One region of the Mesorhizobium sp. WSM4906 genome, then DNA from elsewhere that is predicted to be linked to it. Evidence: riboswitches for the same ligand, from Rfam matches in the RefSeq annotation. Region 1 holds a riboswitch; the other holds the start of a gene.
The links. A riboswitch is a leader RNA that binds a small molecule or an ion and turns the genes downstream of it on or off. The one in region 1 is predicted to bind S-adenosylmethionine.
Positions count from the first base shown of each region.

Region 2: it holds a riboswitch for S-adenosylmethionine, as region 1 does, so the genes downstream of both, QAZ22_RS09260 (homoserine O-acetyltransferase) here and QAZ22_RS31905 (O-succinylhomoserine sulfhydrylase) in region 1, are expected to answer to the same signal.

Region 1 is NZ_CP121355.1:6,614,085-6,618,320, reverse strand. It holds gene apaG (Co2+/Mg2+ efflux protein ApaG) at 1-192, opposite strand, end outside; gene QAZ22_RS31910 (ceramide glucosyltransferase) at 412-1,557, shown strand; gene QAZ22_RS31905 (O-succinylhomoserine sulfhydrylase) at 1,595-2,782, opposite strand; SAM riboswitch at 2,856-2,933, opposite strand; gene QAZ22_RS31900 (2'-deoxycytidine 5'-triphosphate deaminase) at 3,080-4,174, shown strand.
Region 2 is NZ_CP121355.1:1,956,333-1,960,568, forward strand. It holds gene QAZ22_RS09260 (homoserine O-acetyltransferase) at 75-1,244, opposite strand; SAM riboswitch at 1,312-1,389, opposite strand; gene hisC (histidinol-phosphate transaminase) at 1,578-2,639, shown strand; gene QAZ22_RS09270 (prephenate/arogenate dehydrogenase family protein) at 2,646-3,581, shown strand; gene QAZ22_RS09275 (sugar kinase) at 3,941-4,236, opposite strand, start outside.

The DNA of each region.
Region 1 (4,236 bases):
CACCTCCTCGACGCGGCCGCGTCCGTCGGTGATGTGCCAATAGCGCGACAGAAGCTGCACGAACTCGTCCGACCGGTTGTCGATCGTCACCTGATAGCCCCACACATAGCGGTCCTCCGACGGATCGGAACGATCCTCCAGATAGAACGGCCTGACCTGCACTTCGATGTTGCGCGTCACGGCGCGATACATGGGCCACTCCGGTTTGCCGGCTAGGGAACATTTACCGCGCTCCGCGGTTGTTACACGAAGCGCCGTCCATCCTGCCAGATTCTAGCGCAGTTGCCTAAAAACAATGTCATTTAAGTGACACATGACAATGTTGGTGTGCAGAAACTATGCGGGCGACTCGGGCGCTCTGTCGACTGATGAAACGGCCGCGGGCGGCCCTTCCGGAGTGACCAGAACTCGATGGAACTGACCTTTGCAGCCGCCTTTGCTTCGTCAGCCCTTCTTCTTTCCAATTTTGCCAGCATCCTGCTCGCCTCGTCGCGATTGAAGCCCAGGCGCCTCATTCCCCCGTTCGCCGGCAAGCAGCCGCCGGTCTCCATCATCGTGCCGTCGCGCGGCGTCGAGCCATTCGCCGAGGAGACGCTCAAGCGCGCCTTCTCGCTCGACTGGCCGCGTTATGAGCTGATCTTCTGCGTCACCCAACCGGAGGACCCGGTGGTCAAGTTGATCAATGCCGCGATCGTGCGCTTCCCGAACGTGCCGGCGCGGCTCTTGATCGGCGAGGACAGGATCAGCGCCAATCCCAAGCTCAACAACTGCGTCAAGGGCTGGCAAGCGGCCCGGCACGACTGGGTGATTCTCGCCGATTCCAACGTGCTGATGCCCAAGGACTATGTCCAGCATCTGATGGCGGCCTGGCGAAGGGATACCGGCCTCGTCTGCTCGACGCCGGTCGGCTCGCGGCCGGACGGCTTCTGGGCCGAGGTCGAATGCGCCTTCCTCAACACGCTGCAGGCGCGCTGGCAATATGCCGGCGAGGCGGTCGGCCTTGGCTTCGCTCAGGGCAAGAGCATGTTGTGGAACAAGTCGATGCTCGACGCAAACGGCGGCATCCAGGCGCTGGCCGCCGAGCCCGCCGAGGATGCCGCAGCCACCAAACTGGTCAACAGCCTGGGCCTCCGGGTCAATCTCGTGGCCTCGCCCTTCGAACAGCCGCTCGGCCAGCGCACGCTCGTCGAAGTCTGGTCGCGCCAGGCGCGCTGGGCGCGGCTGCGCCGCGTCACCTTCCCGCAGTTCTTCGCGCCCGAGATCCTGACCGGCGTGGTTGTGCCGCTGATTTTCGCGCTGATTGCGGCGGCAAGCGCCGGCGTCAGCCTCCCCACCACGGCGCTTTGCGTGCTGGCGGTCGCCTATGTGCCGGAGTGCCTGCTTGCATGGTCCAAGGGCTGGTACCTGTCGCCGCGCAGCGTCACCGCGATGATCGTGCGCGACGCCATGCTTCCCATCGTCTGGTCGCGCGGCTGGCTGGGCGGCGTCGTCGAATGGCGCGGCAACGCCATGACGATCCGCACCGGGGAGATGACCGAACTCGAAGAGATTGCCTGAGCCGGCTGCGGCTCAAGCAATCTCTTTGCGGCCACCGTTACCGCGCTGCCCTCAGCGCCTGTTCGACGTCGTTGAGCAGATCGTCTGTATCCTCCAGACCGACGGAGAGCCTGAGCGTGCCGGGCCCGATGCCGAGTTCGGCGCGCGCCTCGTCGCTCAGGTTCTTGTGCGTCGTCGTGGCCGGATGGGTGATCAGGCTCTTGGCGTCACCGAGATTGTTGGAGATCAGCACGATGTCGAGCGCGTTCTGGAGGGCGAAGGCCGCCTGCTTGCCGCCCTTGACGTCGATACAGATCAGCGTCGAGCCGCCAGACATCTGCTTCCTGACGACGTCCGCCTGCGGATGGTCGGCCCGCCCCGGATAGATGACGCGGGCGATCTCCGGCCGGCCGGCCAGGAAGTCCGCGATCCTGCCGGCGCTTTCCGTCTGCTGGCGCACGCGCAGCGGCAGAGTCTCCAGGCCTTTCAGCAACGTCCAGGCGTTGAAGGGCGACAGGCTCGGGCCGGTGTGCCGGAAATAGTCGTGCAGGTTCTCGTCGATCCATTTCTTGTCCGACAGGATGACGCCGCCGAGGCAGCGGCCCTGTCCGTCGATATGCTTGGTCGCCGAATAGACCACGACATGGGCGCCGAGCTGCAACGGCTTCTGCTGCAGCGGCGTGGCGAATACGTTGTCGACAATCAGCCTCGCGCCGATCGAATTGGCTAAAGCGGCGACGGCGGCGATGTCGACCACTTCCAGCGTCGGGTTGGTCGGGCTTTCCAGGAAGAACAGCTTGGTGTTCGGCCTGACCGCTTTTTCCCAGTTGGCGATGTCGGTGCCGTCGACCAGCGTCGCCTCGATGCCGTAGCGCGGCGCCAGCGTCTCGACCACCCAGCGGCAGGAGCCGAACAGCGCCCGCGCCGCAACGATGTGGTCGCCCGCCTTCACGCTGCAGAGCAGGGCGGCGGACACGGCTGCCATGCCGGAAGCAGTGGCGCGGGCGTCTTCCGCGCCTTCCAGCGCGCACATGCGCTTCTCGAACATGTCGACGGTCGGGTTGGCGTAGCGCGAATAGATGAAGCCCGGCTCCTCGCCTTTGAAGCGGGCTTCCGCAGCTTGCGCCGTTTCGTAGACATAGCCCTGGGTGAGGTACATCGCCTCGGCGGTCTCGCCGAAGCCGGAACGCAGCGTGCCGCCATGCACGAGTGCCGTCTGAGGCTTCCAGTTGCGCGTCTTGGTCATCGCCCTACTTCCACTCGCAAAGAACAGTCCAAACACAAAAAAACCGGCCGCGATGTCGCAACCGGTCCATATGGCCTTGCGGCCAGCGGTCCTTTAGCGACTTGTTTAACGTGGCTGCAAGCCGACCGGCCAAATCACCACGGGATAACGACCCTTTAGACCCGCGCCGCGCTTGCGTCAATTGCCGGCTTGATTAAGAGGTTTGTACCAGGCAGCTAGCGCAAGCCGTCTACGGTTTTTCGGCAGGCGCCTGCAAAAGAACCACGCGCTTGCCCGGCCTTCGATCGGAGCCAGACCTTGCGGCAGACAGGCATTCTTCCGGATCAGGACATCGCGGCGCTGTTTGCGGCGAATGCGCTGACGTCGCCGCGCGCGCTCGACAGCGACCAGATCCAGCCGGCCAGCCTCGATCTCAGGCTCGGCGACACGGCCTTTCGCGTGCGCGCCTCCTTCCTGCCCGGTCCCGATCATCTGGTGGCCGACAAGCTCGACCGGCTGAAGCTGCACGAGATCAGCCTTGCCGAAGGTGCGGTGCTGGAGACGGGCTGCGTCTACATCGTGCCGTTGCTCGAGAGCCTGGCGCTGCCGGCGGAAGTGTCGGCTTCCGCCAACCCGAAGAGCTCGACCGGGCGGCTGGACATCTTCACGCGTGTCATGACCGACCGCGGCCACGAGTTCGACAAGATCGCCGCCGGCTACCGTGGCCCGCTCTACCTCGAGGTCAGCCCGCGCACCTTCCCGATCGTCGTGCGTGCCGGCTCGCGGCTATCGCAGATACGCTTCCGTGTCGGCAACGCGGTGCTCTCGGAGAGCGAACTGCGCGACCTCCACCGCGCCGAGATGCTGGTCGCCACCGAGCCGCCCAACATCTCCGGCGGCGGCATCGCGCTCTCCATCGATCTCGACGGCGACAAGGACGGCCTTGTCGGCTATCGCGGCAAGCACCACACCGGCCTCGTCGACGTCGACAAGCGCGCCGCGCAGGACGTCGTCGACTTCTGGGAGCCGCTCTACAAGAGCGGCGCCGGCGAGCTGGTCCTCGACCCGGACGAGTTCTACATCCTGGTCTCTCGCGAAGCCGTGCACGTGCCGCCGCTCTATGCCGCCGAGATGACGCCCTTCGATCCGCTAGTCGGCGAGTTTCGCGTCCACTATGCCGGCTTCTTCGACCCGGGCTTCGGCCATTCCGCCGCCGGCGGCAGCGGCAGCCGCGCCGTGCTCGAAGTGCGCAGCCACGAGGTGCCGTTCATCCTCGACCACGGCCAGATCGTCGGCCGCCTGGTCTACGAGCATATGCTCAAGCGCCCACGGGCGCTTTACGGCACCGATCTCGGCTCCAACTATCAGGCGCAGGGGCTCAAGCTCTCCAAGCATTTCCGCGCCGCGCGCTGAGCTACGCGGCGGCCAGACTGTGCTTGCCTGGCCAACCGCACCATGCTTGGCTGCGCGTAACT
Region 2 (4,236 bases), 2.0 Mb from region 1:
AACCTCCGGCCTTATGGCATTTGCAGCCGATGGCGTCGCAGGAATGCGGCTAGAACAAACAAATCGCGACCCGCTCATAGGCTGAGCCCCCTGGCGCGGGCGGCGGAGGCAATGAAGCCGTTGATGGCCGCGAACAGTTCCGGCTCGTCGAGCAGGAAGGCGTCATGGCCGCGATCGGTCTCGATCTCGACGAAGGAGACGGAGGCGCCGGCGGCATTGAGCGCATGCACGATCGAGCGGCTTTCCTCCGTCGGGAACAGCCAGTCGCTTGTGAAGGACACCAGGCAGAAACGCGTCCTGGTTCCGGCGAAGGCATCGGCCAGCCGTCCGCCATGGTCGGCGGCGAGGTCGAAATAGTCCATCGCGCGGGTCAGATAGAGGTAGGAGTTGGCGTCGAAGCGATCGACGAAAGTCATGCCTTGATGGCGCAGGTAGCTTTCGATCTGGAAATCGGCATCGAAGCCGAAGGTGAGCGCCTCGCGGTCCTGCAGGTTGCGGCCGAACTTGCGGTGAAGGGCCGCCTCCGACAGATAGGTGATATGGGCGGCCATGCGGGCCACCGCGAGCCCCTTTTCCGGACGCCGGCCGAAATCGAGATATTTGCCGCCATGCCAGTCCGGATCGGCCATGACGGCCTGCCGTCCGACCTCGTGGAAGGCGATGTTCTGCGAGGAATGGCGGGCGCCGGTGGCGATCGGCAGCGCGCAGAAGACGCGTTCCGAATGGCTGGCGGCCCATTCCAGCACCTGCATGCCCCCCATCGAGCCGCCGATCACGCAAAACAGCTTCTCGATGCCGAAATGGTCGACCAGCATCAGTTGCGCGCGCACCATGTCGCGGATGGTGATGATCGGCAGGTCGAGGCCATAGGGCCGGCCTGTCGCCGGATTGGTCGAGGCCGGGCCGGTGGAGCCGAGACAGCCGCCGACGACGTTGGCGCAGATGACGAAGAAGCGGCTGGTGTCGATGATCTTGCGGGGGCCGATCAGCACCTCCCACCAGCCCGGCTTGCCGGTCACCGGATTGGTGTTGGCGACATGCTGGTCGCCGGTCAGCGCATGGCAGACGAGGATGGCGTTGGAGCGGGCGTCGTTGAGGGTGCCGTAGGTCTGGTAGGCGACCTGGAATGGCGACAGGATCGTGCCGGCATCGAGCTTCAGCGGCTTGTCGGGACCGAACTGCAGCACCGGGCTCGACGGATGGTCGGCCTCGTTGTTGGTCCTTGCAACGCGCTGAGCGGACATTTGCATTCCCCATCCAGTCCGGCCGGCGGCGGACAACAAAAAACCGGCCTGCCTTCGCAAAGCCGGTTACAGGTTGCAAACGGCCCTTTAGCGAATTGTTTAACGTGGCTGCAAGCCGACCGGCCAAATCACCACGGGAAGTCCGGCTGCTCTTCTAGGACCAGCGCCGCGCTTCGTCAACGGGCAGCTACCTGGGATCGGCATGGTGGCGCAAGCACCGGCACTCGACATTCGGGGCCACGGCCTATATTTCCGCTGCGGCCTCGAAGGCCTTCTCGACGGATTTGTGACATGAAGCAGGATCAGGCACGTCCAACACCTCGCGCGGGCATCATGGACATCGAGGCGTACGTGCCGGGCAAGAGCACCGCGCCGGCCGGCGTGACGAAGGTCTATAAGCTGTCGTCCAACGAGAATCCGCTCGGGCCCTCGCCGAAAGCGATCGAGGCCGCTCGGGACGTGGCTGCCAGGCTCGACGTCTATCCGGACGGCAGCGCCCGCCGGCTGCGCGAGGCGATCGCAGAAGTGCACGGCCTCAACCCGGCAAACATCGTTTGCTCCAACGGCTCCGACGAGATCCTGGGGCTCTTGGCACAGACCTATCTTGCGCCAGGAGACGAGGCCGTGTTCACCGAACATGCCTTCATGGTCTACAAGATCTACATCCAGGCGGCCGGCGCGAAGCCGGTGGCGGTCAAGGAAACCGACGAGCGCGCCGACATCGACGCGATCCTCGCCGCCGTCACGCCGGCGACGCGGATCGTCTTCCTTGCCAATCCCAACAATCCGACCGGCACCTACGTGCCTTTCCAGGAAGTGCGCCGGCTGCATGCCGGACTGCCGAAGAACGTGCTTCTGGTGCTCGACGCCGCCTATGCCGAATATGTACGCCGTAACGACTACGAGGCCGGCATCGAGCTGGCGGGCAGTTCCGAGAACGTCGTCATGACGCGCACCTTCTCCAAGCTCGGCCTCGGCGGGGCGCGCGTCGGCTGGATGTACGGGCCGGCGCATATCGTCGATGCCATCAACCGGGTGCGCGGTCCCTTCAACGTCAACGCAACCGCGATCGAGGCGGGCATCGCGGCCATCCGCGACCGCGCCCATGTCGAGCGCAGCGTGGCGCACAACGAGAAATGGCTGGCCTGGGTCAGCGAGCAGGTGACCCTGCTCGGGCTGCGCGTCACGCCCAGCGTCGGCAATTTCGTGCTGATCCATTTTCCCGATGACAAGCGGCATTCGGCGGCGGCGGCGGACGACTATCTGAGCGCACGCGGCTACATCCTGCGTCGCGTCACCGGCTACGGCTTCCCCAATGCGCTGCGTATGAGCATCGGCACCGAAGAGGCCAATCGCGGCGTCGTCGAAGCGCTGACGAATTTCCTGAAAAGCTAGAGCACCATGACATCACCGATGTTCGAGAAAATAGCGCTGGTCGGCATCGGCCTGATCGGCTCGTCGCTCGCCCGCGTCATCCGCCGCGAAGGCCTGGCGCGCCATATCGCCATCGCGACGCGCAGCACATCGACGCTGAAGCGCGCCGAGGAGCTCGGCCTCGGCGATTCCTACACGACCGAGGCCAAGGAAGCGGCGCGCGACGCGGATCTCGTCATCGTCTCGGTTCCGGTTGGGTCGTCCGGCGAGGTCGCCGCCGAGATCGCGCCGGCGCTGAAGAAGGGGGCGATCCTGACCGACGTCGGCTCGACCAAGGCTTCGGTGATCGCGCAGATTGAGCCGCATGTGCCGGAGGGCGTGCACTTCATCCCGGGCCATCCGCTGGCGGGCACGGAAAAGTCGGGTCCGGACGCCGGTTTCGCCGATCTCTTCGACAACCGCTGGTGCATCTTCACGCCGCTGCCGGGAACCGATCCCAAGGCTCTGGAGAAGCTCTCCGAATTCTGGCGGCGCTGCGGCTCGAACATCGACACGATGGACCCGCAGCATCACGACATGACCCTGGCCATCGTCTCGCACCTGCCGCACATCATCGCCTACAACATCGTCGGCACCGCCGACGATTTGGAATCGGTGACCAAGACGGAAGTCATCAAATACTCCGCTTCCGGCTTTCGCGACTTCACCCGACTGGCTGCCTCCGACCCGACCATGTGGCGCGACGTGTGCCTGCACAACAAGGACGCGATCCTGGAGATGCTGGCGCGCTTCTCGGAGGATCTTGCCTCGCTGCAGCGGGCGATCCGCTGGGGCGACGGCGAGAAGCTTTTCGACCTCTTCACCCGCACCCGTGCCATCCGCCGCTCGATCATCGAGGCCGGCCAGGACATCGACGTGCCGGATTTCGGCCGCCAGGCGGTCGAGCATCCGGTCAAATCGTAGGCGGGTTCCTTAATTTCCCGGCACCGGATTTTGATGCGTCGGCTACGTCTGCATTGGCAGCCTTGGAGATTGGCTGAAGCCTTTCCAATCTCGTCATTCTATGGCGGAGCAAGGAGCGAAGCGACACAGCGCAGACCATAGAATCCATTCCGTAACTTGGAAGCGCCGCCACGGTGCAGAATTCTACTCCGTTGCACTCCCTGGCGAAGGTAACGGCATGGATTCCAGGGTCTTCGCGACGGAGCTTCGCTACTGCTCCGCCCTGGAATGACGATCGCGATGGGCGTTTAGGCCAACCTCCAACGCATACCGCCTGCCAACGCAAACGGAGCCGATCGGTCAAATCCTGTGCAGTGCCACTAGTCTTCTTCCGACGGCGGCCAGTGGGCTGCCATCATCGCCATTGTCTCGGCCCTGTTCGGCGCGCCGAGCCGGCCGCCGAAGCGCAGGCATTTGAGCGCGGCGGCGGCACTGGCAAAGCGCAGCGCCTGCTCGGGCGGCATGGCTTCGGCAAGACCGACGGCAAAGGCGCCGTGGAAGACGTCGCCGGCGGCCAGCGTGTCCACCGCCTTGACCTTCGGCGCCTCGATATGGCGGACGCGGCCGGCTTCCCGGTCGTGCCACCAGGTTCCGGCGGCGCCTCCCGTCACCGCGA